One region of the Streptomyces sp. L2 genome, then DNA from elsewhere that is predicted to be linked to it. Evidence: riboswitches for the same ligand, from Rfam matches in the RefSeq annotation. Region 1 holds a riboswitch; each other region holds the start of a gene.

What was found. Region 1 has a riboswitch for cyclic di-AMP ahead of DBP14_RS13450 (transglycosylase SLT domain-containing protein). Riboswitches for the same ligand answer to the same signal wherever they lie in the genome.
Positions count from the first base shown of each region.
Region 2: another riboswitch for cyclic di-AMP. It lies ahead of DBP14_RS06830 (M23 family metallopeptidase); the one in region 1 lies ahead of DBP14_RS13450 (transglycosylase SLT domain-containing protein).
Region 3: another riboswitch for cyclic di-AMP. It lies ahead of DBP14_RS36825 (C40 family peptidase); the one in region 1 lies ahead of DBP14_RS13450 (transglycosylase SLT domain-containing protein).

Region 1 is NZ_QBDT01000001.1:3,138,649-3,148,123, forward strand. It holds gene DBP14_RS13420 (hypothetical protein) at 1-667, opposite strand, end outside; gene DBP14_RS13425 (NAD(P)H-dependent oxidoreductase) at 863-1,456, shown strand; gene DBP14_RS13430 (ABC transporter permease) at 1,582-2,535, opposite strand; gene DBP14_RS13435 (ABC transporter ATP-binding protein) at 2,522-3,514, opposite strand; gene DBP14_RS13440 (sigma-E factor regulatory protein RseB domain-containing protein) at 3,548-4,750, opposite strand; gene DBP14_RS13445 (polyprenyl synthetase family protein) at 5,071-6,081, opposite strand; cyclic di-AMP (ydaO/yuaA leader) riboswitch at 6,614-6,797, shown strand; gene DBP14_RS13450 (transglycosylase SLT domain-containing protein) at 6,803-7,291, shown strand; gene DBP14_RS13455 (Cof-type HAD-IIB family hydrolase) at 7,318-8,130, opposite strand; gene DBP14_RS13460 (FAD-dependent oxidoreductase) at 8,410-9,475, opposite strand, start outside.
Region 2 is NZ_QBDT01000001.1:1,657,543-1,667,017, forward strand. It holds gene DBP14_RS06810 (bifunctional GNAT family N-acetyltransferase/acetate--CoA ligase family protein) at 1-182, opposite strand, end outside; gene DBP14_RS06820 (HPr family phosphocarrier protein) at 360-641, shown strand; gene DBP14_RS06825 (GntR family transcriptional regulator) at 762-1,457, opposite strand; gene DBP14_RS06830 (M23 family metallopeptidase) at 1,663-2,418, opposite strand; cyclic di-AMP (ydaO/yuaA leader) riboswitch at 2,431-2,592, opposite strand; gene DBP14_RS06835 (pitrilysin family protein) at 2,864-4,252, opposite strand; gene DBP14_RS06840 (pitrilysin family protein) at 4,249-5,670, opposite strand; gene DBP14_RS06845 (DNA topoisomerase IV subunit A) at 6,159-8,618, shown strand; gene DBP14_RS06850 (GTP-binding protein) at 8,615-9,475, opposite strand, start outside.
Region 3 is NZ_QBDT01000001.1:2,936,540-2,946,014, reverse strand. It holds gene DBP14_RS12540 (C40 family peptidase) at 1-998, opposite strand, end outside; gene DBP14_RS12535 (hypothetical protein) at 1,273-1,626, shown strand; gene DBP14_RS12530 (tellurite resistance/C4-dicarboxylate transporter family protein) at 1,743-2,711, opposite strand; gene DBP14_RS36825 (C40 family peptidase) at 2,826-4,148, opposite strand; cyclic di-AMP (ydaO/yuaA leader) riboswitch at 4,156-4,328, opposite strand; gene pcrA (DNA helicase PcrA) at 4,612-7,119, shown strand; gene DBP14_RS12515 (M23 family metallopeptidase) at 7,163-8,698, opposite strand; gene DBP14_RS12510 (alpha/beta fold hydrolase) at 8,919-9,475, opposite strand, start outside.

The sequences.
Region 1 (9,475 bases):
CGGCGGACGCCTGCTCGACGGTACGGTCGGCCAGGTCCGCCGCCGCCTCGATACGGCCGTCCCGCACCGCCTCGTTGATCCTGGCCAGCGGCTCGGCGAGCAACTCGGCGCCCTCGGCGGTCTCGGTGAGCGGCCCGTCTCCGAGCACCTCCTCGGCCACGGCGTCGAACCCGCGCGCGGGGGTGGGAGAGGAAGACGAGGGGGAAACGGGCTCCGGGTCGTGCAGGGGAACGGGCGGCATGGGGGTGGGCGGGGTCGGCGGCGGTGTCACGGCGGGGGCCGGTCCGAACTGGCCGGTCGGAGCGTGCGCAGGCTTCGGTGTCACCGGCGGAGCCGTCCGCTGAACCGGCGGAGCCGTCCGCTGGGCCGGCGGAGTCACCCGCATCGGCCTGCCCGCGACCTTGCTGGCGCCGTCCGCGCTCACCTCCAGCGGCACCACGCAGCCGGCGCCGTCGTCGTGGACGGTGGCGTGTATCGAGCCGCCCAGGCTGATGGCCAGGCGCTGGAGGTGGTCGAGGACCGCCTGCTGGACCTCGACGCCCGGGGCCACCACGACCGGTGTGCCGTCGACCGTCGCCGCGCCCGTGCCGGACACCCGGACGCTCACCATCGCCGGATGCGCCGCGGGCTCCTGTGCCCGCTCCTTCTCGAAGCTGAGTCGAGGCATCGGTTTCCTCACTCCCCCGGCGTCACGATCCGGTCGTACGCGTCCTACCGACCAGTCTGTCCGCTCAGCTCGGCTCCCACGTCACCGCAACGTCACAGCCTCGCACCAGGGAACCTGGACGCAATCTAATGCGTATGCATATGATGCACACGCCTTTATTCGTCGGGCACTATTCATCTCATCCCTGGGGGACCCATGAGCCGCCGCTTCCTCTTCGTGCTGGGCAGCGCCCGCACCGAGGGCAACACCGAACTGCTGGCCCGCCGGGCCGCCGAACAGCTGCCCCCGGACGTCGAACAGCGCTGGATCCGTCTCGCCGACCACCCGCTGCCGGACTTCACCGACCTGCGGCACGACAGCGACCACGTCCGGCCGGCCCCGGACACCAACGCCGGACTGCTGCTGGACGCCACGCTCGCCGCGACCGACATCGTCATCGCGTCCCCGCTCTACTGGTACTCGGTCTCCAACCTCACCAAGCGCTACCTGGACTACTGGGCGGGCTGGCTGCGCACCCCGGGCGTCGACTTCAAGGCGACCCTGGCCGGGCGCACCCTCTGGGGCGTCGCCGCGCTCGCCGACCGCGAGCCGTCCGTCGCCGACCCCCTGGTCGGCACGCTCAACAACGGAGCCGCCTACCTGGGCATGCGCTTCGGCGGAGTCCTCCTGGGCAACGGCACGGCCCCCGGCGACGTACTGAAGGACACCGAGGCCCTGACCCAGGCCAAGACGTTCTTCACCCAGAACCCACCCCTGGCCCGCTTCCCCCACCAGGCGCCCGCAACCTGATCGATCCCCGGTGCGGATGGCGCCCCGAAGGGGCGCGGGGCTGTGTCCGACATGCGGCTCCGCCGCGTGAGCGCGACAAGCCCCCACGGGCCTGCACAAAACCCGCGCCACCGCCGGAGGCACCCTCACACAGTGATGTCCTTCGTCGTGAACCGCGCCCACGCCAGCGACCCGAAGACCGCCGCGTACAGCCCTTGCAGCGCGAGGTTCTTCGTCAGGTCGTCCCAGTAGACGGGATCGCGCATCAGGTCGGCGAAGGACAGCCAGTAATGGGAGAAGAAGTACGGCTGCAGGGCGTGCAGCTGGGGGATCTGGTCGAGGATCTGGACGGTGATGAGCAGGCCGACCGTGGTCGCCATCGCCGCGATCCCGCTGTTGGTCAGGGTCGACACGAACAGGCCGAGGGCGGCGACCCCGACCAGTGACACCGCGACGACCAGGGCAATGAGCAGCGCCCGGCCCAGTCCTTCACCGAACCCGATCCGGGTCCCGGAGATGGTTGTCAGACCGCCGAGCGGGAACAGCAGCGCGCCGACGATCAGGGCGGACACGACGACGACCAGCGTAGCCAGCAGGCAGAACGCCAGGACCGTCGTGTACTTGGTGAGCAGCAGGCGAGTGCGGCCGGCCGGGGCGACCAGCAGATAGCGCAGCGTCCCGGCACTCGCCTCGCCCGCGATCGCGTCGCCCGCGACGACACCGACCGCCATCGGCAGGAAGAACGGCAGGGTCGCCGCGAGCGCCGTGAACACCAGGAACAGGCCGTTGTTGGTGATCTGCGCGATGAACGCCGGGCCGCCCCCGTTCCCGCCGCCCGCCGACGAGCCCCCGCTCGTCTCGGCCTTCACCGCGATCCCGACCAGGACCGGTACCGCCGCCAGCACCCCGAGCAGCGCAAGGGTGCGCCAGCGCCGGACCGTGGTGGCCAGTTCGCTGCGCAGCAGCCCGAACGTCCACAGCGGACTCGGCGGCCGCCGCCCGGCCGGAGACCGCGTCTCCCGTGCGCCCGGTGACCCGGCCTCCACCGCCTCCGCCGCCTTCACCGCCCCCGGCACCTCTGCCGGTTCAGCCCGCGACATCGAAACCCTCCCCCGTGAGCGCCACGAACGCGTCCTCCAGGGAGGCGCGTTCGAGCTGGAATCCGCGGACCCGGACGCCCGCCGCGACGAGGGCCGCGTTCACCTCGGCCAGGTCCCGCTCGGGCGGCTCCCCGGTCACCCGGTCGCCGTCGGCGGTCACGTCCCCCACGCCCTGCTCCTTCAGCACCCGGGCCGCCTCGCCGGGATCCGGTGTGGTCACCACCAGCCGGCCGCGCGCTCCGGCGGCCAGGTCGGCCACCGCGCCCTGCGTGATCAGGCGGCCCCGGGCCATCACCGCCGCGTGCGTGCACACCTGCTCGATCTCGTCGAGGAGGTGGGAGGAGAGGAAGACGGTCGTGCCGTCGGACGCCAGTTCCCGCACCAGTGCCCGGATCTCCCGCATGCCCTGCGGGTCGAGGCCGTTGGTGGGCTCGTCCAGGACCAGCAGCCGGCGCGGCTGGAGCAGCGCGGCGGCCAGGCCCAGGCGCTGCTTCATGCCGAGCGAGTACGCCCGGGCCCTCTTCCTCGCCGCGGCCGTCAGGCCCACCCGGTCCAGCGCGGCGGCGACCCGCGCACGCCGGGTGCGCGGGTCGGCGGCCGGGTCGGCGGCGTCGTAGCGCAGCAGGTTGTCCCGGCCGGAGAGGAAGCCGTACAGGGCGGGGCCCTCGATCAGCGCCCCGACCTCGGGGAGGACGGTGCGCGCCGAGCGGGGCATGGGGCGCCCCAGGACGTGCGCCGTGCCCGAGGTCGGCTCGATCAGACCCATCAGCATGCGGATGGTGGTGGTCTTGCCCGAGCCGTTCGGGCCGAGGAAGCCGAAGACGCTGCCCGCCGGGACGGTCAGGTCGAGACCGTCCACGGCGAGCTGGCCGCCGCGGTAGCGCTTGGTGAGGCCGCGCGTGGCGATGACGTGCGCCGCGGTGTCACCCTCCCGCCGGCGTTCGGCCGCGTCCCGCTCCGTGACGGACCGTGCGTACATCGGCTCCCCCTCCACTCGTCTTGCCCGGAAGGGTCACTTCCCTTCGTCGGCCGCCTTCACCAGGGCCTCCTTGGTGACCGCGCCGGCGTAGACCTTGCCGTCGTCGGTGATCAGGGCGTTGACCAGGCGGGTGGAGAACACCGTGCCCTTGCCGAACGAGCCCGAGACCTGGTCACCGAGCGAGCCGAGGAAGCCGCCCAGGTCGCCGGCCTTGGAGCCGGTCGGCAGGCCGCCCTTGGAGCCGGTGTCGAAGGTGGCGATGGAGGTCCAGCCCTTGCCGAGGACCTTGGCGCCCTCCATGCCCTGGGCGAGCCGGCCGCCGGGCTTGCCGGCCTCGTGCCGGGGCGCCTTGTGCTCCCGCTTCCCCTCGGTGACCTTCGCGCCCTTGGGCGGGGTGAAGTCGAAGGCGGAGGCGCCCGGCGCGGAGAAGGAGACCTGGGTGAATCCGGCGTCGAGGACGGCGGCGCCGCCGCTCTTCGGCGTCAGCGTGAACTTCAGCGGCATGCCGGTCTTCGCGTCCACCGCGATGCTGATCGCGCCGACCGTCGTACCGGACTGCTTCGGTGTGATCAGCAGCTTGTAGGCGTCGCGCCCGGCGACCCGCTCGGTGCCGTCGACGGTGACGGACGTGGTGTCGTCGACCGACTTCAGGGCCTCGTCGGCGAAGTCCTTCGGCGTGGCCGGCGGCTCCGCGCGGTGCTGCTTCCCGGAGTCGGCGTCGGTGGAGTGGTAGACGTCGTTGCTCTTGCTGTCGTAGCCCCAGACGTCCTTGCCGTCGTGGATGAGGCTGTACTCGGACCCGCTCTCCAGCAGGGACAGCTTCTGCTTGTCCGGGCCGTCCTCGGCCACGCGCAGGGTGTGCGTACCGGAGACGAGTTCGGTCAGCTTGGACTGCGGGTCGGCGGACGAGCCGTCCCCGTCGCCCTTGGCCATGCCGGACGCGAGGCCGCCCTCCAGGCCGCCCAGGTTCGGCAGTCCGAGGTCGGCGCTGAACCTCACGGTGCCGGACAGCTGCTGCACGTCCGACTTCGCGATCTTCTCGATGAGCTGCTGGGCGGTGATCTTCGGCAGGTCGGGGTCACCCGAGGCGGCCAGCGCCGGGACCAGCCCGATCGTGATCGCCGCCACCCCCACCACCGCGACCGGGACCGCGTACCGGGCGGCCTTGCGGCGCGCCGAGGGCCGGTCCTCGTCGTGCGCGGCGCCCGACACGTCGTCGGTTTCGTACGGTGCCATGTGTGCCTTACCTCCGTCGTCGGCGGCGGCTGTCGTCACGCTGGTCCCCCTGAGCCGCCATTCTCACCCGAATCGGTGAGGAGTGGTGATTTCCGTGGTTTCCATCTCACCAAATCGGCCGTGAGGAAGCGTCAGACCTCGGAGCCAACTCGTGTACGACTGCGGTATGACATGCCGGGGCGGCATCTCCCCCGACCCGTAGGGGTCGTACGGGAGACACCGACGATGCGGGTCGGGCACGCGGGACCGTGTACGGCGGGACCGCGGGACTGCGGCTTCCGACGACGATGAGGCGAACGGGCGTTCAGGCATCCGGGCGTTCAGCCCGCGCGGTGCACCACCGCGTCGCACAGTTCGAGCAGCGCGGCCTTGGAGTCGCACTCGGGCAGCGGCGCGAGCGCGGAGCGCGCCTCCTCCGCGTAGCGGACCGTGTCGCGGCGGGCCTGCTCCAGCGCGGGGTGCGCGCGCAGCGCGGCCAGCGCCTCGGCGTGCCGGGCGTCGTCGCTGAGGTCGGAGTCGAGCAGCGCGCACAGCGCGACGTCCTCGGCCAGCCCGAGCCGGGCCGCCCGCTCGCGCAGCCGGAGCACGGGCAGGGTCGGGATCCCCTCGCGCAGGTCGGTGCCGGGGGTCTTGCCGGACTCGTGGGAGTCGGAGGCGATGTCCAGGACGTCGTCGGCGAGCTGGAAGGCGACGCCGAGCCGTTCGCCGTACTGGGTGAGGACGTCGACGACCGTCTCGTCGGCGCCGGACATCATCGCGCCGAACCGGCACGAGACGGCCACCAGCGAGCCGGTCTTGCCGCCCAGCACGTCCAGGTAGTGCTCGACGTGGTCGCGGCCGTCCGTGGGGCCGGCGGTCTCCAGGATCTGCCCGGTCACCAGCCGTTCGAACGCGAGGGCCTGCACCCGGACCGCCTCCGGCCCGAGGTCGGCGAGGATCTGGGAGGCGCGGGCGAAGAGGAAGTCGCCGGTCAGCACGGCGACGGAGTTGCCCCAGCGGGTGTTGGCGCTGGCCACACCGCGTCGTACGGCGGCCTCGTCCATCACGTCGTCGTGGTACAGCGTCGCCAGGTGGGTCAGCTCCACGACGACGGCGGACGGGACGACACCGGGTGCGTAGGGGTCACCGAACTGTGCCGCGAGCATCACCAGGAGCGGCCGGAACCGCTTCCCGCCGGCCCGGACGAGGTGCTGCGCGGCCTCCGTGATGAACGGGACCTCGCTCTTGGTGGCCTCGAGCAAGCCTTCCTCGACAGCCGCCAATCCGGCCTGGACATCGGCTTCCAGAGCCTGGTCCCGCACGCTCAGCCCGAACGGCCCGACGACGGTCACGAGGGGTCTCCTGTCTGCTGGTGTCTGCTGGCGATTACACGGTTTGTCGATAGGTCGCTGCCATCACTCAAGTCAGCGTATCCGGTCAGCTTTCGATCACCGCTAGCGCCCACCGCTACAGGCCGGGCCGTACCGGACCACTCCCGGCAGGCCCGCGATCGGATGACAGGAACGGACATTTATCGACTTAACGGATTCAGCGAGATTTGCACAAAAGCACGCATCCCCGAGAACCACGGACACGGATGGCGGTATTCCGGGACGAGCAAATCCCCCATGTCTGATTTTGCATAATTTGCCATTTCGTGAATTGGGTCACGCGAGCCCCGTACCGCCCCATGGCGCATTTCCTCCGCATCCCCCCTTGCCCCACCGGCCAGTTGAGGATTGGCGGCTGCAAAGGATCAAGTACTCGAAACGGTACAGACCAAGGTCAACTGATGCGTTGTGTGAATCCGGTACTTGTTCCCGACATGTGCTCTCGCATACGTTCCCGGCCGTCGGACGGACGCCGAATCCTGCCACCGCCCGACACCACCCATCGACGAACTCATTTCGTGTGGCAGGAGCGGGGGACCCAGGTAAGTCGCCGGACCGGACGGCACTCGTCGTACCGGAACGGCTAGGGGTGAAGTCGTGCCGCCGTCCGCGCGGCGCGACCGGGCACCTCCCCGCCCGAACCCGACAGCTCACCTCGCAGGCGACGGAGAGGAACATCCCCATGTCTGCTGCCGCCCAGCACCGCCGCCCCCGCACCCGCCGCCTCGTCCGCACCCTCGCCGTCGCCGGCACCGGTGCCGCCGTCCTCGCGCTCCCCCTCATCGGCGCCACCAGCGCCTCCGCGGCCACCACCACCTCCGCGACGCCCTCCACCACCCTCGCCGGCTACCCGAACAACCTCGACGGCTGGATCCGCGAGTCCCTGGCGATCATGGCCGAGCGGCACATCCCGGGCACCTACGACGGCATCTACCGCAACGTGATGCGCGAGTCCTCCGGCAACCCCGCCGCCATCAACCTCTGGGACTCCAACGCGGCCGCCGGCACCCCGTCCAAGGGCCTGCTCCAGGTGATCGACCCGACGTTCACCGCCTACCACGTGCCCGGCACCTCCTTCGACCCTTACGACCCGGTCGCGAACATCACGGCCGCCTGCAACTACGCGGCCGCCCGCTACGGCTCCATCGACAACGTGTTCGGCGCATACTGAGGCCGGCGATCCCGGCCCTGGACTCGTCAGGGGCTCGGGAACAGTCTTTCGAGGACGACGGCGATGCCGTCGTCCTCGTTCGACGCGGTGACCTCGTCGGCGACCGCCTTCAGCTCGGGATGGGCGTTCGCCATGGCGACACCGTGCCCGGCCCACTCGAACATGGGGATGTCGTTGGGCATGTCCCCGAAGGCGACCGCCCGCTCGGCCGCCAGCCCCAGGTGAGCGGCGGCCAGCGCGAGACCCGCCGCCTTGGTGACCCCGCACGGCTGGAGCTCCACGGTCCCGGGGCCCGACATGGTGACCGTGGCCAGCGAATCGACCGCCCCGCGCGCGATGGTCGCCAACTCGTCGTCCGACAGGGTGTGGTGGCGCAGCAGCACCTTGCTGATCGGCGCGCGCCACAGGTCGTCGCGCCGGCCGACCCGCACGGCCGGCAGCGTGGGGTGCGGCATCCGGTACCCCGGCTCGATCAGCGTGAGCCCGTCCACGCCGTCCTGGTCGACGGCCGCATACACCTGGCCCACCTCGGCCTCGATCTTGCCGAGCGCGGTTTCCGCCAGCTCCCGGTCCAGGCGGACGGACCACAGCAGACGGCCGGCGCCGGCGTCGTACACCTGCGCGCCCTGTCCGCACACCGCGAGCCCCGTGCAGCCCAGCTCCTTGAGGAGCGGCCGCACTCTCGGTGCCGGGCGGCCGGTGACCACCAGGTGCCGTGCCCCGGCGCGCGCCACCCTCGCGAGCGCGGCGCGCGACCATTCGGAGACGGTGTCGTCACCGCGCAGCAGCGTTCCGTCCAGGTCGGTGGCGACGAGTGAATATGCGGGGGAGGCGGCCATGATCAGAGAATACGGACATCGCGCCCCACCGACTCACCCTGTCCTTTCGCTCAGTTGTGTGCCCGCTGCCCCCAAGTGGTGCCCGCGGGCGCCGTGATGGCGCCGCACGGGGACCGGAGGCGCGCGGGACACGGGGGGCGGGCGTTGCGACGGACCGGCGCGAGGACGCCGGGACGCATCGTCCGGCGGCGGTCCGCCAGGGCATGCATCCTCCCGGCGGCGGTCACCGCGGGGCGCCTCCCCCGGCGGCGGTCCGCCGGGGGCCGTCAGCCCCGGCCGTCAGCCGTGTGCTGCCGCCAGGTGTTTCGCCAGCCGTGGGGAGGCGAACTCCGTGCCGCAGACGAACCGCATCACCGGCCCGAACGAGGACGCCGCCGGAAGACCGGTGAAGTACAGGCCGGGCACGGAGGAGACGTAGCCGGCGCCGAGCCTGGGCGCGCCCCGGCTCACCGCGAGCCGCGTGCGCAGCTCGTGGCCGAGGAAGTCCATCGCCGCGATGTCCACGCGGTAACCGGTGGCCGCGATGACGTGGTCGGCGGTCAGCCGCTCGCTGCGGCCGCCGTGCGTGCGGACGGTGAGCACGGGACGGCCGTCCGGCGCCTCCGCGCCCGCCACCCGGGCCACGTCCGTGACCTGCACGGTGCCCTCGAAGCGCTCGCGCAGCCACCAGGCGCCGAGCGGACCGAGAACCCGGCGGACCAGATAGTGCCGGGTCTGTTCCGGGAGGAAACGGTAGGGGTCGGCGTAGTAGCTGAGCGCCCACAGGGACCACGCGCGGCCGAACGGCGACTCGGGGCGGAGCCTCGGCTGCTTCCACGGCGGCGCCCCGAAGGCGACCCGGCCGCGTCCGCGCGCCACCACCCGCACCCGGGCGCCCGCCTCCGCCGCCAGCGCCGCCGTCTCCAGGGCGGACTGGCCGGCGCCGATGACGATCAGGTCCTTGCCGGCGAAGCGGCTCAGGTCGTGGTGCTGGGAGCTGTGGGAGAGCGGAGCGGTCGGGGCGGGCCCGTCGGGCGCGGCCCCCGCCAGCTCCGCCGGCAGGTGTTCCAGCCCCGACAGGCCGGTGGCGACCACCACCGCACGTGCGGTGAACAACTCACCCGAGTCCAGCTTCAGTTCGAAGGCGCCGCTCTTGTCCCGGTCCACGGAGACGACCCGCACCCGCTCCAGGCCGGGCACCAGCTTCTCCTGGAACCACTCGCCGTAGCCGATGAACGTCTCCGCCGGGATGATGTCCTCGTCGGTCACCAGCCGGCGGATGCCGGCGGCGTCACAGTAGTCGCCCAGGGTGTGGCCGGGCTGCGGGCAGTCGAAGCTGGAGGCGACCGGGGTCGACTTCAGGAGC
Region 2 (9,475 bases), 1.5 Mb from region 1:
GGCGCGAAGAAGCGGTAGTACTTCGACTCGTCCGAGACCTGCTCGTAGAAACTGACCAGGCGGTCGGCGTCATCAACGGTGATGGGCCTGATGCGTGCGGTGCCCCCGTCGCGCAGCACCACGTCCGCCTCCCAGTGGGCGGGGTACTGGTGCCGGTCCTGCCGGTCCGCCGAGGTCTGCATGGGCCCCAGAGTACGGCTCGCGTACGACAACGGCGCGAGGCAGTCTGTGGAGGGCGGCACCCGGACCGAGGCCGCGGTCCGGTGCCGGAGGAGGGGCGGGCGCACGACCGCTCCGGGCATGCTTCACGATGTGGGAAACTGGTCTAGACAACCCTGAACACCGAAGGGCAGCATCACATGGCTGAGCGCCGCGTCAACGTCGGCTGGGCCGAGGGCCTCCACGCCCGCCCCGCTTCCATCTTCGTCCGGGCCGCCACGGCCGCAGGTATCCCGGTGACGATCGCCAAGGCCGACGGCAACCCCGTCAACGCGGCCTCCATGCTGGCCGTCCTCGGCCTCGGCGCCCAGGGCGGCGAGGAGATCGTCCTGGCCTCCGGCGCCGAGGGCGCGGACGCGGCCCTGGACCGGCTGGCCAAGCTGGTCGCCGAGGGCCTAGAGGAACTGCCCGAGACCGTCTGAGCGCGGCACCCGCAAAACACCGTGGCCGCGTCACCCTTTACGGGTCGGCGCGGCCGTGCTGTTTATCGGCCGGACATCCGGTCCACCTTTTCGCGCGGAATTCCGTGTACCCCATCGGTGTTAATTCCGCGAATCCGGAGTGTTTACAGCACGTTGCGCATCCCTCACGCGCGCGGCGGGTTCGGTGAGCCGGGCGGGCCGCAACTGATGCGCCGCCGCCGTGCGCTGGGTATGCGCCGCCGTGAGCGCCCGCGCGCGTTCGCCGTCGCCGCGCGCCACCGCGTCCACGATGGCGCCGTGCTCCGCCCAGGACTGGGCGGGATTCAGCGCCGGCCGTACCGCGAACATCCAGGTGATCTTGTGCCGCGTCCGGACGAGCGTCGAGGCCAGCGAGGGACTGCCGCACGCCTGGGCGAGCGTGTCGTGGAACCAGCCGCCGAGCGGGCGCAGGTCGCCGCCGGCGCCCCGGCCCGCCCGCTCCTGGCCGAGCCGGACCAGGCCGCGCAGCACCTTCAGATGGGCGTCCGTGCGCCGCTGGGCGGCCCGGGCGGCACCGAGCGGCTCCAGCAGCAACCGCATCTCCAGCAGGTCGGCGGCCTCCTGTTCCGTCGGCTCGGCCACGCACGCGCCCGCGTGCCGCCGGGTCACCACGAAGCCCTCCGCCTCCAGGGTGCGCAGGGCCTCCCGGACCGGGACGCGTGAGACGCCGTACCTCCGGGCGAGCACTTCCTCGGTGAGCCGGCCGCCACGCGCGTGGACGCCGGCGACGATGTCGTCCCGGATCGCCGTGCACACCGAATGCGCCGGAATACGCATGACCGACCTCCGCCTTGGTCCCCGTGAAACGCCGACGACGGGCGTTTTCCGCGACTCTAGGCCAGGCGGCCTGAATTTCCGACGAGAAGCCGGAATTCATGGATGCCTTTTGGACAGCGGGGTGATGTGCGGTGCCTTCACGCACCCGAAAAACGGCGAAAACCCCGGCCGGCGGGCCGGGGCTTCCGTAGTGCTGCGGGACGGATCAGACGTGCACGCCGTGCTTGCGCAGGTAGGCGATGGGGTCGACGTCCGAGCCGTAGTCGGGGGTCGTCCGGGCCTCGAAGTGCAGATGCGGGCCGGTGACGTTGCCGGTCGCGCCGGACAGGGCGATCTGCTGGCCCGGGGTGACCTTCTGGCCCACCGTGACGCCGATGGACGACAGGTGGCCGTACTGGGTGTACATGCCGTCGGCCATCCGGATCACGATCTGGTTGCCGTAGGCGCCGCCCCAGCCGGTGGAGACGACGGTGCCGGAACCGACCGCGTGGACGGCGGTGCCGCTCGCCGCGTGGAAGTCGATGCCGGTGTGCGAGCCCGACGACCACAGAGTGCCGCCGACCTTGTAGCCCGTCGAGACGTACGAGTGCGCGACCGGGGCGACGAAGGTGTTCAGCCGCTTGCGCTCGGCCTCGCGGGCGGCGCGCGCCTGGGCCGCGCGCTCCTCCTTGGCCCGCTCGGCGGCCACCTTGGCGGCGGCCTCCTCGGCCGCCTTCTGCTCCGCGGCGGCCTTCTGGGCGGCGGCCTGTGCGTCGATCTGCTGGGCGACGTCGTCGCTGACGGTGATGACCGGGGTGAGGCCACTCTGCTCGACGGGGCTCTCCGCGGCGAGCGCCGGAGAGGCCGCGAGGGTGCCGATGACACCGGTCGTGGTGAGGGCGGCGATGCCGGCGGCCTGCGCGGTGGTGCGCTTGACCCGGCCGGGCTTGCGGTGCTTCCCGGTGGCGCACATGAACGCCATGAAGTGGCTGGTCCTTTCCTTCCCTCTCGCCTACCGGGTTAGCTGACGGGTTCGGAGCAGGAAGGTCTCCTACGGACCCCCTCGCTGCGCGCGGGCGTCCGATTCACCCCAGGGACTGCGTGGGTCCCCGGCTCCCCTGGCTCGCGCCGTACGGGGACTCGGCGATGGCTGTCCGGTGCCGCGGGTGCGGCGCACTGCCTGACGAACAGCCCGGACGACGCTAAGGCGGGGTGCGTTCAATACCCAAACGCATCCGGGTTTTTGTAGCGCATGCCACAGGGCAGACAGGCAACCTCTGCCCCAATTCGGACATCTGAGGGCGAGCAAGGGGAACGGGCCGAAAACGGCGTGGGCCCCTGACGACCCGTCGGTCGTCAGGGGCCCACGCGCGCGTGCGGGACGCGCCGGCTCCGCCGATGCCTTACACGGCGGTCACGCAGGCGCTCTACTCGGCCGTCACGACGGTGACTTCGCCGATGCCGAGCGCCTCGACCGGCTCCTTGATCTGCGTCGCGTCGCCGACGAGGACGGTCACCAGCCGGTGCACCGGGAAGGCGTTCACGGCGGCCGCGGTGGCCTCCACGGTGCCCGTGGCGGCGAGCCGCTGGTAGAGCGTCGCCTGGTAGTCGTCGGGCAGGTGCTGCTCGACCTGGTCGGCCAGCGTGCCCGCGACGGCCGCCGCCGTCTCGTACTTCAGCGGGGCCACGCCGACGAGGTTCTGCACCGCGACGTCGCGTTCGGCGTCGGTGAGGCCGTCCGCCGCGAGCGTGCGCAGCACCGTCCACAGGTCCTGCAGCGCGGGGCCGGTGTTCGGGGTGTCCACGGAGCCGCTGATGGCGAGCATCGCGGCGCCGGTGCCCTCGGGGGCGGCGCGCAGGACCTGCCCGAAGGCGCGCACCCCGTAGGTGTAGCCCTTCTCCTCGCGCAGGACGCGGTCCAGACGGGAGGTGAGGGTGCCGCCGAGGCAGTAGGTGCCGAGCACCTGGGCGGGCCACACGCGGTCGTGCCGGTCGGGGCCGATCCGGCCGATGAGCAGCTGCGTCTGGACTGCGCCGGGCCGGTGGACGATGACCACGCGGCCGGTGTCGTCCGCGGTGACCGGCGGCACGGGCCGCGGTTCGCCCGGGGTGCCCGTCCAGGCGCCCAGGGTGTCGCCGAGCAGGGCGTCCAGGTCCGTTCCGGTGAGGTCGCCGACCACGATCGCCGTGGCCGTCGCGGGCCTTACGTGACGGTCGTAGAAGGCGCGGACCGCCGCGGCGTCGATCTTGGCGACGGTCTCCTCGGTGCCCTGACGCGGGCGCGACATGCGCGAGGTGGCCGGGAACAGCTCCTTGGAGAGTTCCTTGGCGGCCCGCCGGGCCGGGTTGGCGAGCTCGTGCGGGATCTCGTCGAGGCGGTTGCGGACCAGCCGCTCGATCTCGCTCTCGGCGAATGCGGGCGCCCGCAGCGCATCGGCGAGCAGGCCGAGACCCTTGGCGAGGCGGGAGGCGGGAACCTCCAGGCTGAGCCGGACGCCGGGGTGGTCGGCGTGCGCGTCGAGCGTGGCGCCGGCGCGCTCCAGTTCGGCGGCGAACTCCTCGGCGGAGTGCTTGTCGGTGCCCTCGGAGAAGGCCCGCGCCATGATCGTGCCCACGCCGTCCAGGCCGGCCGGCTCGGCGTCCAGGGGCGCGTCCAGCAGCACCTCGACGGCGACGACCTGCTGGCCGGGGCGGTGGCAGCGCAGCACCGTCAGGCCGTTGCCGAGCGCGCCGCGCTCCGGGGCGGGGAACGCCCACGGCTTCGCCTCGCCCGGCTGCGGCTGGGGGTGGAAGTCCATCGTGGCGAGCTCGCTCACTTGCCCGTCTCCTCGTTGTCGTTCCGGTCGGCCCGGTCGGCGCCCGCTTCGACGGTGGCCTCCGACTCGGGGTCCTCGGGCAGGCCCGGGTCGTCGGTGTGTTCGGCGGATTCGGCGGACAGCGGCTCGTAGACGAGCACCGCGCGGTTGTCGGGGCGCAGCCGGGCCTTGGCGACCTCCTGGACCTCCTCGGCGGTCACCTCCAGGACACGGTCGACGGCGGTCAGGGCGAGCTGCGGGTCGCCGAACAGCACCGCGAACCGGCACAGTTCGTCGGCGCGGCCGGCCACGGTGCCGAGCCGGTCCAGCCACTCGCGCTCCAACTGGGCCTGGGCGCGTTCCATCTCCTCCGGAGTGGGGCCCTCCGCAGCGAACCGGGCGAGTTCCTCGTCGATGGCGGCCTCGATGACCGGCACCTCGACGTCACCGGAGGTCTTCACGTCCAGCCAGCCCAGGGAGGGCGCGCCGGCCAGGCGCAGCATGCCGAAGCCGGCGGCGACGGCCGTGCGGTCGCGGCGCACCAGGCGGTTGTAGAGGCGGGAGGACTCGCCGCCGCCGAGGACGGTCAGGGCGAGGTCGGCGGCGTCGGACGCGCGCGTGCCGTCGTGCGGGAGCCGGTAGGCGGCCATCAGGGCGCGCGCGGGGACCTCCTCGACGACGACCTCGCGCTTCTCCTCGCCGAGGATGTCCGGCAGCGAGCCGTCGCGGGGGGCGGGCTTGCCGTCGTGCGCGGCGATGGACCCGAAGTACTTCTCGATCCAGGCGAGGGTCTGCGCGGGGTCGATGTCGCCGACCACGGAGAGGACCGCGTTGCCCGGCGCGTAGTAGGTGCGGAAGAACTGGCGGGCGTCCTCCAGGGTGGCCGCGTCCAGGTCCGCCATCGAGCCGATCGGCGTGTGGTGGTACGGGTGGCCGTCCGGGTAGGCCAGGGCGGTCAGCTTCTCGAACGCGGTGCCGTAGGGCACGTTGTCGTAGCGCTGGCGGCGCTCGTTCTTGACGACGTCCCGCTGGTTCTCCATGGACTCGTCGTCCAGGGCGGTGAGCAGGGAGCCCATGCGGTCGGCCTCCAGCCAGAGGGCGAGCTCCAGCTGGTGGGCGGGCATGGTCTCGAAATAGTTGGTGCGCTCGAAGCTGGTGGTGCCGTTCAGCGAGCCGCCGGCGCCCTGCACCAGTTCGAAATGGCCGTTGCCCTTCACCTGGCCGGAGCCCTGGAACATCAGGTGCTCGAAAAGGTGAGCCAGGCCGGTACGCCCCTTGACCTCGTGGCGGGAGCCGACGTCGTACCAGAGGCACACCGCCGCCACCGGGGTCAGGTGGTCCTCGGAGAGCACCACGCGCAGACCGTTGGCCAGGCGGTGCTCGGTCGCTGTCAGGCCCCCGGAGCCTGCCTCGGCCGTGGTCGTGTGACCCATGGGCATGTACGTCCCTTCGCGAGCGGAGGCGGTTGAAAAAACCGCGGTCTTCCTGCCGTTCCTGCCACTTTATGCAAAGCGTGCGGGACCCCGGCGAAGTTCCCGCGAGGCGTACGCCCACAGCGGATCGCGTAGCCTGCCTCCGGCGCGGGCGCGGGACGGCCGCGGTGCCGCGGTACGGCACCGGCGGGCGACGGCCGCGGGTCGCCGTCCGGCACCGGCGGGCGACGGCCGCTGGGCGTCGGTCGGCACCGGCGGGCGACGGCCGCTGGGCGTCGGTCGGCACCGGCGGGCGACGGCCGCTGGGCGTCGGTCGGCACCGGGCGCGGCCGTTGACACCGGGTCGCGGCCCGCGTTGTCAGTGCCGAGGTCCACAATGGTCCGCGACAGATCCCGTCACACCCGTCAGAGATACCGTCACACGCTTCAGCACGAGCGAGCCGAAGGGTGCGCGCCCCGTAGGCGAGCGACCAGATCAGGAGGAGCCGGCAGCGATGGCCCGCCGCACCACGAAGACCCCGCCGCCCGACGATTCGTACGAGGAGAAGATCCTCGACATCGACGTCGTGGACGAGATGCGCGGCTCCTACCTCGAGTACGCGTACTCGGTCATCTACTCGCGCGCCCTGCCGGACGCCCGCGACGGTCTCAAGCCGGTGCACCGCCGGATCGTCTACCAGATGAACGAGATGGGCGTGCGCCCCGACCGGAGCTACGTGAAGTGCGCCCGTGTCGTCGGCGAGGTCATGGGCAAGCTGCACCCGCACGGCGACGCGTCGATCTACGACGCGCTGGTGCGCATGGCCCAGCCGTTCTCGATGCGCGTCCCGCTGGTCGACGGCCACGGCAACTTCGGCTCCCTGGGCAACGACGACCCGCCGGCCGCCATGCGGTACACCGAGTGCCGGATGGCCGAGGCGACCAGCCTGATGACCGAGTCGATCGACGAGGACACGGTCGACTTCGCGCCGAACTACGACGGTCAGGAGCAGGAGCCGGTGGCCCTGCCGGCCGCCTTCCCGAACCTGCTGGTGAACGGCTCGTCCGGCATCGCGGTCGGCATGGCGACGAACATGCCGCCGCACAACCTGCGCGAGGTGATCGCGGCCGCCCGGCACCTGATCAAGTACCCGAACGCGGACCTGGACGCGCTGATGAAGCACGTCCCGGGCCCGGACCTGCCCACCGGCGGCCGGATCGTCGGCCTGGACGGCATCCGGGACGCGTACGCGTCGGGCCGGGGCACGTTCAAGATGCGCGCGACCGTCACGGTGGACACGGTGACCGCCCGCCGCAAGGGCCTGGTGGTCACCGAACTGCCGTTCACGGTGGGCCCCGAGAAGGTGATCGCCAAGATCAAGGACCTGGTGAACGCCAAGAAGGTCCAGGGCATCGCCGACGTCAAGGACCTGACCGACCGCGAGCACGGCCTGCGCCTGGTCATCGAGATCAAGAACGGCTTCGTGCCGGAGGCGATCCTGGAGCAGCTGTACAAGCTGACGCCGATGGAGGAGTCCTTCGGCATCAACAACGTGGCCCTGGTGGACGGCCAGCCGCTCACGCTGGGGCTGAAGGAGCTGCTGGAGGTCTACCTCGACCACCGTTTCGACGTGGTCAGGCGGCGCAGCGAGTTCCGCCGTACCAAGCGCCGGGACCGGCTGCACCTGGTCGAGGGCCTGCTGACCGCGCTGGTCGACATCGACGAGGTCATCCGGCTGATCCGGTCCAGCGAGAACTCGGCGCAGGCCAAGCAGCGCCTGATGGAGCGGTTCTCGCTGAGCGACGTGCAGACGCAGTACATCCTCGACACGCCGCTGCGCCGGCTCACCAAGTACGACCGCATCGAGCTGGAGGCGGAGAAGGACCGGCTCACCGCGGAGATCGAGGAGCTGACCCGGATCCTGGAGTCGGACGCGGAGCTGCGCAAGCTGGTCTCGGCCGAACTGGCCGGGGTGGCGAAGAAGTTCGGCACCGACCGGCGCACGGTGCTGCTGGAGTCCGGGGGCGCCCCGGTGGCCGCCGTGCCGCTGCAGGTCGCCGACGACCCGTGCCGGGTGCTGCTGTCCTCGACGGGTCTGCTGGCGCGTACGGCGACGAACGAGCCGTTCCCGGCCGCCGCCGGCGCCAAGCGGGTCAAGCACGACGTGATCGTCTCGGCGGTCCCGGCGACCGCGCGCGGCGAGATCGGCGCGGTGACCTCCGCGGGCCGGCTGCTGCGGATCAACGTGGTCGACCTGCCGCAGCTGCCCGAGACGGCGACGGCCCCGAACCTCTCCGGAGGGGCTCCGCTCGCCGAGTTCGTGTCCCTGGAGGACGACGAGACCCTGATCTGCCTGACCACGCTGGACGAGTCGTCCCCGGGCCTGGCGCTCGGCACCGAGCAGGGCGTCGTCAAGCGCGTCGTGCCCGACTATCCGTCCAACAAGGACGAGTTGGAGGTCATCACCCTCAAGGAGGGTGACCGGATCGTCGGCGCGATGGAGTTGCGCACCGGCGAGGAGGACCTGGTGTTCCTCACGGACGACGCGCAGCTGCTGCGCTTCCAGGCGTCGATCGTGCGTCCGCAGGGCCGCCCGGCGGGCGGTATGGCGGGCATCAAGCTCGCCGAGGGCGCCAAGGTCATCTGCTTCACGGCCGTGGACCCGGCGGTCGACGCGGTGGTCTTCACGGTGGCGGGCTCGCGCGGCACGCTGGACGACTCCGTGCAGACGACGGCGAAGCTGACCCCGTTCGACCAGTATCCGCGCAAGGGCAGGGCCACCGGCGGCGTGCGCTGCCAGCGGTTCCTGAAGGGCGAGGACTGCCTGTCCGTGGCCTGGGCGGGCCCGTCGCCCGCGCGGGCGGCCCAGAAGAACGGCACCCCGGCCGAGCTGCCCGACATGGACCCCCGCCGGGACGGTTCGGGCACGTCGCTGCCGAAGACGGTGTCGGTGGTCGCGGGACCGGTGCTCTAGGAGTCGTACGGCTCGGGGCCGGGTTCTTCCTCGGTGCCCGGTACGTAGCGCAGGACGCCCCACATGCCTTGCTCGTCGGCGTGCGGGGCGTCCTGCACACACTCCTGGAGTTCATTGCGGAGGGCGTCGGCGTCGATGCCGGCACCGATGAGCACGAGCTGGGTGAGGCGGGCCCCGGCCGTGGGCCAGGGCTCGGGGTAGAAGCGCAGGAAGCGGCCGACGGCGTGGACGGCGTACCGGTTGAGCGTGTCGTACGGCCCGAAGTCGACGTATCCCTTGATCCGGTACAGCCCCTCGGGACGGCTGTCCAGGAACCGGATCAGTGCGCGCGGGTCCATCGGCGCCCCGGAGGTGAAGGACAGGCTGTCGTAGCCGGTGTGGAGATGGCCGGCGGTCTCGTCCTCGGATCCGCCGTGCTCGTGCAGGTCGTCGAAGGACAGCTGGCCGACGCGTTCCTCGCTCGGCCTGCAGTCGAAGAGGAACTCGGGGGCGACGCGGCCGTAGGTGGCGGGGACGACGGCGGCGCGGTCGGTGAGCGTACGGACGAGACCGAGGACGCGGTCGGTGTCCGCGGCCCGGTCCAGCTTGTTGACCACCACCACGTCGGCGAGGGCGAGATGCCGGTCGATCTCGGGGTGCCGCGCGCGCGTGTCGTCGAACTCGGCCGCGTCGACGACCTCGACGAGACCGCCGTAGACGATGCCCGGGTGCTCGCTGGCCAGCACCATCCGGACGAGTTCCTGCGGTTCGGCGAGTCCGCTGGCCTCGATGACGATGACGTCGATCCCGGTGCCGGGCGCGGCGAGCCGGTCGAGGTAGCCGTCGAGTTCACCGGCGTCCACCGCGCAGCACAGGCA
Region 3 (9,475 bases), 200 kb from region 1:
GGGTTCGGCGCGTGGATCATCTGGCCGTTGCCGACGTAGATCCCGACGTGGCTGATGCCGGAGTAGAAGAACACCAGGTCCCCCGGCTGGAGTTCGGAGCGGGAGACGCGGCGGCCCGCGTTGATCTGGGCGTAGGTGGTGCGGGGGAGGGAGACACCGGCCGAGCGGTAGGCGGCCTGGGCCAGCCCCGAGCAGTCGAAGGCGTCGGGGCCGGTCGCGCCCCACACATAGGGGCTGCCGAGCTTGCTGTAGGCGTAGGCGACGGCCGCCGCGGCACGGGAGTTCGGGGCGGTGGCGGAACCGGCCCCCTCCAGGGCGGTGCGGGCGTCCGCGGCGGACCGGGAGGCGCGGTCGGTCCCCGCGCCGGCGCCGGTGACCTGCGCCCGCTGCTGCGGACTGAGCCGCGCCAGCAGCCGCCGGGCCTCGTCCAGCTTGCCGTTGATGGTCTTCTTCTGCCGCTTCAGCTCGGCCTGCCGCGACCGGAGCGAGGTCAGTTCGATGCGGGCGGCGCCCCGCAACTGCTCGATCTCCCGCAGCTGACGGCGCACCCGGGCCACCTGCCCGGCCTGCCGATGGCCGGCGCGTTCCGCGAACGAGGCGTTGTCCAGGTACCGGTCCGGATCGCTCGACAGAGCGAGCTGCCAGGCGGGGTCGATGCCGCCGTCGCGGTACTGGGCGGCCGCGACCAGACCCAGCGCGTCCCGCGCCGAGTTCAGCTTCAGCCGGCGGCGGGCAGCCTCGTCCTGCAGCGAGCTCAGCCGCCGCTGAGCCTTGTCGGCCTGCTCCTTGGCCCCGTCGTACTTCTCGGTGGCGGTCTCCGCCTCCCGGTACAGCTTGTCCACCTTGGCCTTCACCTGCGCCGGTGTCAGCTGCGGCGCGGCCTGCCCGGTCCCGTCGAACGCCGTCGCGGTGGCCGCGCCCGCCAGGGCTATCGTGGCGGCCGTCCGGACCGTCGTGCCGCTGAGCGAGCGCTGTCGGGGCTTGCGGTGCGCTGCCACCTGGACCGTCACGTCCTTCCGTACGGCTGGGACGACCGAGGCCCGGTCATCTGGAGCAGGACGCTAGGCCGAATGGTGACGGCTTGGTAACGCGTGTACGGAACTGGCTGTCCTGGACCGCCGGGTGACCGCATGTGACCGCATGGCGTGACGGGAGTGCTTCCCTTCACGCGGCGTGCTGACCGAAGCGACCGACCTGGGGCGAGCGGGAGCCCTGCGGTGCTATGGGTCCGGTGACAAGTGGTCCGAAGCCCACTGATTAGGCTCCGGGCTCATGGACGTACTCATCCATCTCTTCGTCGGCCTGCACATCATCGGCATCGCCGCGCTCCTCGGCGGCTTCCTCACCCAGATGAAGGCGATGGGCCAGGGCACCGCCCGGTTCGTCCCCGGGATGCTGCACGGCGCGCTGACCATGCTGGTCACCGGCGTAGCCCTGATCGGCCTCAACCAGGCCGACGACCACCACGTCAACGCCGTCAAGATGGGCGTGAAGCTGGCCGTGCTGATCGTGATCCTCGGACTGGTCTACGCGAAGCGCGACGAGGAGCGGATCGACAAGGGCCTGTTCGCCCTGGTCGGCGGGCTGACCATGGCGAACATCTTCATCGCGGTGCTGTGGTCGTGACCAGGAGGCCGCAACCCGGAGGCCGTGACCCGAGGCTGTGACCCGGAGGCCGTGACCCGAGGCCGTGACCCCCAGGGGAGGCCCGGAGCCCCCTGAGCGCTCCGCTCCCGGCGTCCTCAGCTGCTCTTCCTGAACTCGGCGCGGGCCGCGAGTACCGCGCCGAGGGCCACCACGAGCCAGGCCGCCGCCGCCACCCACACCAGCGCCCGGCCCAGATCTTTCAGCCACGGGATGCCGACGGCGGACGAGGCCGACAGCGTCGCGGCCGCCGTCATCCCCAGCGGGAACACCGTCGACCACCGCCGCACGTCGTAGTGGAACCGAGGCCACACCACCTCGGTGACGATCAGCACGAGCCACGCGGCCAGGACGATGGCGAGCAGCACGACCGTCACGGTCCGCAGGACATCCCGGTCGTCGTTGTTCCACAGGTACAGGCGCGCGCTGTCGGCGAGCAGCAGCTTCGCCCCGGCCAGCGCCGAGATGGCGAGCGCGCCGGCCGAGATCCAGTGGTCCCCGGCGCCCTGGGCCAGCTGCCGGGGGTCGAAGTGGGTCAGGGCCAGCGCGTAGAGGGCCAGGCCCAGCCAGAAGAACACCAGGCCCACGCGCGCGAGCCACGCCGCCGTCTCCGCCGCCGCCATCGTGGCGGACAGGACGGCGAGCCCCTCGGTGGCCACGCAGCACAGGAACACCGCGCCCGGCATGCGCCGCCCCCAGTGCCGTACGACGAGCACGAGCAGCACGGGCCAGAGCAGCGCAGCCAGGGCCAGCAGCGCGTTGGAGAGGTCCGGCCAGCCGAGCGCCGCGAACCGGGACCCCAGCACCGTCGTCGCCGCCACGGCCGTCAGCGCGCCCGGCGTCTCCGCCTCGGCCACCCAGCGCCGGCGCTCCCGGAGCAGCCGTAGGACGAAGTCGGCGGCCAGGGCCACCCAGCCGACGCAGGCCATGGCGAGCACGACGAGCGACAGCGTCTCGCGGCCCGTCAGGTGCAGCGCCATCGACAGGATGCCGGTCGCCATCACGGCGGCCCCGGCGGCGGGCGGCCGCGACGCCCACCAGACGAGCAGGGCGGAGAGAGGGGGCATGCGCCCGATGCTAGGGAGCGGCGCGAGCCGTGGGCGCGGGGCACGCGCGCGTGGCGGCCGGAAAAGTCCGGCGCGGCCGGGAGAAGCCGCGGTACGGCGCCGTAGCCGCGTCCGTCAGGCCGGTCGTACCACGCTGTGGATCATGGATTCGCCGCCGTAGTGGACCGACTCCTCGCGGACGTACGTGCCGGGCTTGGGGGCGTGGATCATCATGCCGTCGCCCAGCCAGAGGCCCACGTGTCCGGCATCGCCGTGGAAGAAGACCAGGTCACCGGGGCGGGCGTCGGCCAGGGCGACCCTCCTGCCCGCGTGGACCTGGTCCCGGGTGGCGCGGGGCAGCGCGACTCCGGCGGCCTTCCAGGCGGCCTGGGTGAGGCCGGAGCAGTCGTACGAGCCCGGTCCCGAGGCACCCCACACGCACGGCTTGCCGATCTGCGCGCGGGCGAAGGCGAGCGCCTTCTCGGCCTTGGTGACCCGCGACCCGCCCGGCCCGGCCCATCCCCCCGCCCCAAGAGCGCCGCCGGCCTCGACCACCCCGGGCAACCCGCCCGACTCCAGCACACCGTGCAGCCCGGCCGACCCCGTTCCATCGGGCAGCCCGGCCGGCTCGACCGAACCCGGCAGGGCCGACGCCACCATCCCGGGCAAGGCGGCCGACTCGAACGGCCCCGGCAGTCCGGCCGACCCCATTGCCTCGGGAAGGCCGGCCGACTGCACCGATCCGGTCAACCCGCCGGCCTCGACCACCCCGGGCAACCCTGCCGGCTCGACGTTCCCGGGCAACCCTGCGCTCGGTGTCGTGGTGTCGGGCTGCAGGGTCGGCGCCGGGCCGGGGTTGTGCCAGGTCTGTTGCCAGCCGTGCCGTTCGGCTGCCGCCGGCCGCGCCGTCCCCTGTTCGGTCAGCCGGGACAGCATCCCGCGCGCGGTGGCGAGTTTGTGCTGGACGGCGGACTTGGCGGTCTGGAGGTCGTTCTGCGACGTGGCCGGCGAGTCGACCGCGGGGGTGGCGTCCAGCCGCCTCCGGACGGGCGCGGAGTCGTCGGCGGGCGAAACCTGGTCCGCGCGGGGCTTGTTGAGGCGGCCCGAGCGCCGGGCCACCTCCTCGCGCAGTGCGTCGAGGCTGCTGCGCTGCCGGCCGTCACGTTCCCTGGCCGCGTTGTACTTCGGCGCGTCGTACGTCCCCGCGTACTTCTCGGCGTATTTCTCCGCTTGCCTCTCCGCGTACTTCTCGGTCGCCGACTCGGCGTGCCGGTACAGGTCGTCGACCTTCTTCTCGATCTCCTCCCGGCTCGGCCTGCCGTCGTCGGAGGCGGCGGGCGCGGCGTCGGCCGTCTGGGACAGCACGGCCACGGAGGTGAGCGCGGCGGTGGCGAGTGCGGGGGTGCGGAGACCTGCTCCGCGCGCCCCCGCGGGGCGCGGCTTGCGGTGCGACGCCAAGGGTGGCGACTCCTTCCAATGTGCCGCCTACCGGGTTAGCTGTCGGGTTCGGGCGGATGGTTCGGAAGGCTGCCCTACGGCCCTGGCCCGGACGGGACAGGGCGATTCACCCCAGGATCGGTGGGTCCCCGGCTCCGGGCCCCGCTGTACGGGGGCTGCCGGACTCGGCGGGGGCCGCCCGGCCCGGCGAGGTTCACCGGAAGGGGTCGTGCGGCCCGAACGCAACCTAGCCAACTCGTGTGACTTCTGTGAAGGTCGATGCGTGATATGTCCGATACATTTTCGTTACCTCTGAGGATGAACGCGCTTGCCCCGCGCGGCGGTCACACACCGTCCAGCAGGCACGTTCGCAGCGTGAGGGAATGAACGGCCCGCGAGGCGGGTAGATCAACTCTTCGGGAATCCGGCCATGTTCCCGGGTCGGCGACCGGTTGTCAGTGGGGCGCCCTAGACTCGGAGAGCGATGAGCAGCCTCTTTGACGACAGCTTCCTGGCGGCCCTCCAGCCCCCCCGTGGGCACGAGGAGGAACCCCCGCCACCGCCCGAGGACGATCACGCTCCGGAGCCGCTTCCGGGCGATCTGTTCAGCGGGAAGTTCGACGTACCCCCGGACCGGGACGCGTACTACCGCGACGGCGCCCCGCGCCCCGCCATCGACACCGCCGCGCTGCTGGAGGGGCTGAACGACAACCAGCGCGCCGCGGTCGTGCACGCCGGCTCGCCCCTGCTCATCGTCGCCGGCGCCGGCTCCGGCAAGACCCGTGTGCTCACCCACCGCATCGCGCACCTGCTCGCCGAGCGGCACGTGCACCCGGGCCAGATCCTCGCGATCACCTTCACCAACAAGGCCGCCGGCGAGATGAAGGAGCGCGTCGAGCACCTCGTGGGCCCGCGCGCGAACGCGATGTGGGTGATGACCTTCCACAGCGCGTGCGTGCGCATCCTGCGCCGGGAGTCGAAGAAGCTCGGCTTCACCTCCTCGTTCTCGATCTACGACGCCGCCGACAGCAAGCGCCTGATGGCCCTGGTCTGCCGTGACCTGGACCTCGACCCCAAGCGCTTCCCGCCCAAGTCCTTCAGCGCCAAGATCAGCAATCTGAAGAACGAGCTGATCGACGAGGAGGACTTCGCGGCCCAGGCGACTGGGGGCACCTCCCAGACGGAGTCTGGGGGAGGTTTCGAGAAGACCCTCGCGCAGGCGTACGCCCTGTACCAGTCGCGGCTGCGCGAGGCCAACGCGCTCGACTTCGACGACCTCATCATGACCACGGTCAACCTGCTGCGCGCCTTCCCGGACGTCGCCGAGCACTACCGCCGCCGCTTCCGGCACGTCCTGGTGGACGAGTACCAGGACACGAACCACGCGCAGTACGCGCTCGTGCGGGAACTGGTCGGCACCGGCGCGCACGACGAGGACGTACCGCCCGGACCGGACGACCTCCCGCCCGCCGAACTCTGCGTGGTGGGCGACGCCGACCAGTCGATCTACGCCTTCCGCGGCGCGACCATCCGCAACATCCTCCAGTTCGAGGAGGACTACCCGGACGCGACGACGATCCTCCTGGAGCAGAACTACCGCTCCACGCAGACCATCCTGTCCGCCGCCAACGCGGTCATCGAGCGCAACGAGTCCCGCCGCCCGAAGAACCTGTGGACCAACGCGGGCACGGGCGCGCGGATCACCGGCTACGTCGCCGACACCGAGCACGACGAGGCGCAGTTCGTCGCCGAGGAGATAGACCGCCTCACCGACGCGGGCGACGCGCGCGCGGGAGACGTCGCCGTCTTCTACCGCACCAACGCCCAGTCCCGTGTCTTCGAGGAGATCTTCATCCGCGTCGGCCTGCCCTACAAGGTCGTCGGCGGCGTCCGCTTCTACGAGCGCAAGGAGGTCCGGGACGTCCTGGCCTACCTGCGGGTCCTCGCCAACCCCGAGGACTCGGTGCCGCTGCGCCGCATCCTGAACGTGCCCAAGCGGGGCATCGGCGACCGCGCCGAGGCGATGATCGACGCCCTCGCCCAGCGCGAGAAGATCAGCTTCCCGCAGGCGCTCAAGCGGGTCGACGATGCGTACGGCATGGCCGCGCGGTCCGCCAACGCGGTCAAGCGGTTCAACACCCTGATGGAAGACCTGCGCACGATCGTCGAGTCCGGTGCCGGACCGGCGACCGTCCTGGAAGCCATACTGGAACGCACCGGCTACCTGGCCGAGTTGCAGAACTCCACCGACCCCCAGGACGAGACCCGCATCGAGAACCTCCAGGAACTCGCCGCAGTCGCCCTGGAGTTCGAGCAGGAGCGTGCCGAGGGCGAGCAGGGCACCCTCTCCGACTTCCTGGAGCAGGTCGCCCTGGTCGCCGACTCCGACCAGATCCCCGACGAGGAGGACGGCGACGGTGTCATCACGCTGATGACCCTGCACACCGCCAAGGGCCTGGAGTTCCCGGTGGTGTTCCTGACCGGCATGGAGGACGGCGTCTTCCCGCACATGCGCGCCCTCGGCCAGGCCAAGGAGCTGGAGGAGGAGCGGCGCCTGGCGTACGTCGGCATCACGCGCGCGCGGGAGCGGCTGTACCTGACGCGGTCCGCGATGCGCAGCGCCTGGGGGCAGCCGTCGTACAACCCGCCGTCCCGTTTCCTGGAGGAGATCCCGGCCACCCACGTGGAGTGGAAGCGGACGGGAGCTACGGCGCCGGCGTCCTCCGGGCCCGCGTCCGGGATCGCGGCCTCGCTGTCCTCGACCCGCTCGCGGTCCTCGGCCTCGGGCGCGTCCGGCTTCGCGACGCGGCGCACCGCCGAGAAGCCGGTGGTCGCCCTGGCCGTCGGTGACCGGGTGACGCACGACCAGTTCGGCCTCGGTACGGTCGTCGCCGTCAAGGGCACCGGCGGGAACGCGGAGGCGACGATCGACTTCGGCGACGACAAGCCGAAGCGGCTGCTGCTGCGGTACGCACCGGTGGAGAAGCTGTAGCCGGCGGGGCAGTTGTAGACGCGGGCTCAGCCAGCGGTCAGCGCTACGTCGGGTCCAGGCCGTGGCTGCGGAGCCACGGCAGCGGGTCGATGGCCGCGCCGCCGCCCGGGCGCACCTCGAAGTGGAGGTGCGGGCCGGTGGAGTTGCCCGAGTTGCCGGAGTAGGCGATCGGCTCGCCGGCCTTGACCGTCGTGCCGGGGGCGACCCGGTAGTGGGAGAGGTGGCAGTACCAGGTCTGGGTGCCGTCCTTCGCCGTCACCATCATCATGTTGCCGTAGGCGCTGTTCCACTTCGTGGACACGACGCCGTCGGTCGCGGCCATCACCGTGGTGCCGTACGACACCGGGAAGTCGATGCCCGTGTGCACGGACATCCAGTTGACGCCGGCCTGGCCGAAGTAGGCGCTGAGCCCCTTCTGCGTGACGGGGAGGACGAACTTGGGACGCAGCCGCTCCTTGAGCGCGGCCTCCGCCGCCGCCTTCTTCTTCTCCTCCGCCTGCTGGGTCTTGAGGTCGATCCGCTCCTGCGTCCGGCTGGCCCGGTCGGCGAAGTCGTCGGCGCCGGCGGAGAGGCTGCGCAGCTGCGTGTCCAGCTTGTTGTTGGCGACGGACGGCTTCACCGCGTGCGCGTCCGAGGCGGAGGCGGTGGTGTCCGCGCCGTCGTCGGTGAGATTGCCGACCGAGGCGGCCGCGATCCCGGCGACACCCATGACGCACGCCGACGGCACCGCGATGGTCAGCAGCGCGGACCGCTTGGGGGGCGTACGGCGACGGGACCGGCCGGTGCTGCGGGAACCGCCCGCGCGGGGAGAGGGGACGGGGACGGCCTCTTCCCGGTCGTCCAACAGGTCCGGTACGGCGGGCAGCTCACCGGTGGCGGCCAACTCGCCGCCGTCACCGTCACGTTCACCGAACCCGTCCGGCGTCGCTCCGTACTCGGCGTACGCGTGCTCGGCGCCGGCCTCTTCGTACGCCACGTGCCCGAACGTCGCGGTGGCCTGCTGGTCGAACGGTTCGTCGAACGGTTCTCCGGACTGCGGTGCGGACTCCGTGGCCACGGAGCCGGCGGAGTTCCACTGGGTGGCGTCGTACGCACCCGTGTCGAACGCCTGGGTGCCCCACGCCCACTGCTGGGTGGCGTCGGCGTTCGCGGCCGGCTCCGGCTGGAGCCAGGCGCTCGCGTCCCACTGGCCGCTGACGTCGTTGCCGGTGGCCTGCGCGGGGACGGTCCAGGCGGTGGTGTCGTAGGCACCGGAGCCGTAGCCGGTGTGCTGGGCGTGCTGCTGGGCGGCGTACGGGTCGTGGGCGAAGCCGTGGCCGACGCCGTCCGTCTGCCACTGGCCGGTGTCGTAGGCGGCGGTGGCGTGTCCGGTGCCCGGGAGGCTGCCGAAGAGGGGGTCGTTGTCGAAGGCCGTGGCGGACGTGGCCGGGGCGGGAAAACCGGTGGCGGCGTAGTCGCCGTACGTGGTGAAGTCGCCGTACTGGGCTTCCTGCCCGCCGTAGGGCGCGTAGTGCGCGGCGGAGACGTCGGAAGCCGGGGCCGGGGCGGTTGCGCTCCCCGACGGGTGACGGTCGTTCACCAACTTCTCTTTCGCCTCGACAACAGGGGCTGCCAGAGCAGTGCGGCGACTGTACCCGGCAGTACACGGGCGCGACAATCTTCGGCTGGTTTCGCGTTGGCCGGAAACGGGCATTCGCCCGTCTTTCGGGGGACGCCCGACGCGAGTTTGGCTTTGCGTTCGAATGCCGTTCGATGTGCAGTGACTGTGCGTCACCTGTGCGTCGCGCCTGTGAGTGGCGTCAGGCGACCGTCAGACCGCCGGTGACCCGGTCCGCGGGGTGGGGGGTGGCGAGGGCGTCCCGTATCCCGGCCGCGACGGCGGGGTGCACGGGCAGGGCGAGGTGGCCGATCCCGGTCACCCGGACGTTCTGCGCGATCAGGTCGGGGTGGTCGACGCAGGCCGTGTCCAGCGGGTCCATCACCGAGTCCAGATCGCTCCAGAAGCCGACGAAACGGGTACGGCAACCGGGCGCGGGCCTGGTCAGCTCCTCGATGACCGCCGAGTCGGGGCGCATCTGCCGCACGATCGGGTGAGCGTTGGCCAGCGGCACCGCACGGGTGCCCGAGTGCGGCGTACCGAGGGTGACGAGGGTGCGCACCCGCAGGTCGCCGCCGAGGCACTGCACGTAATAGCGGGCGATCAGGCCGCCCAGGCTGTGGCCGACGATGTCGACGCGGTCGCTTCCGGTGCGCTCGCAGATCTCCTCGATGTGCCGTCCGAGCAGTTCGGCCGCGGTGCGGACGTCACAGGTGAGCGGAGAGTAGTTGAGGGACTCGACGCGCTGTCTGCCCTGCT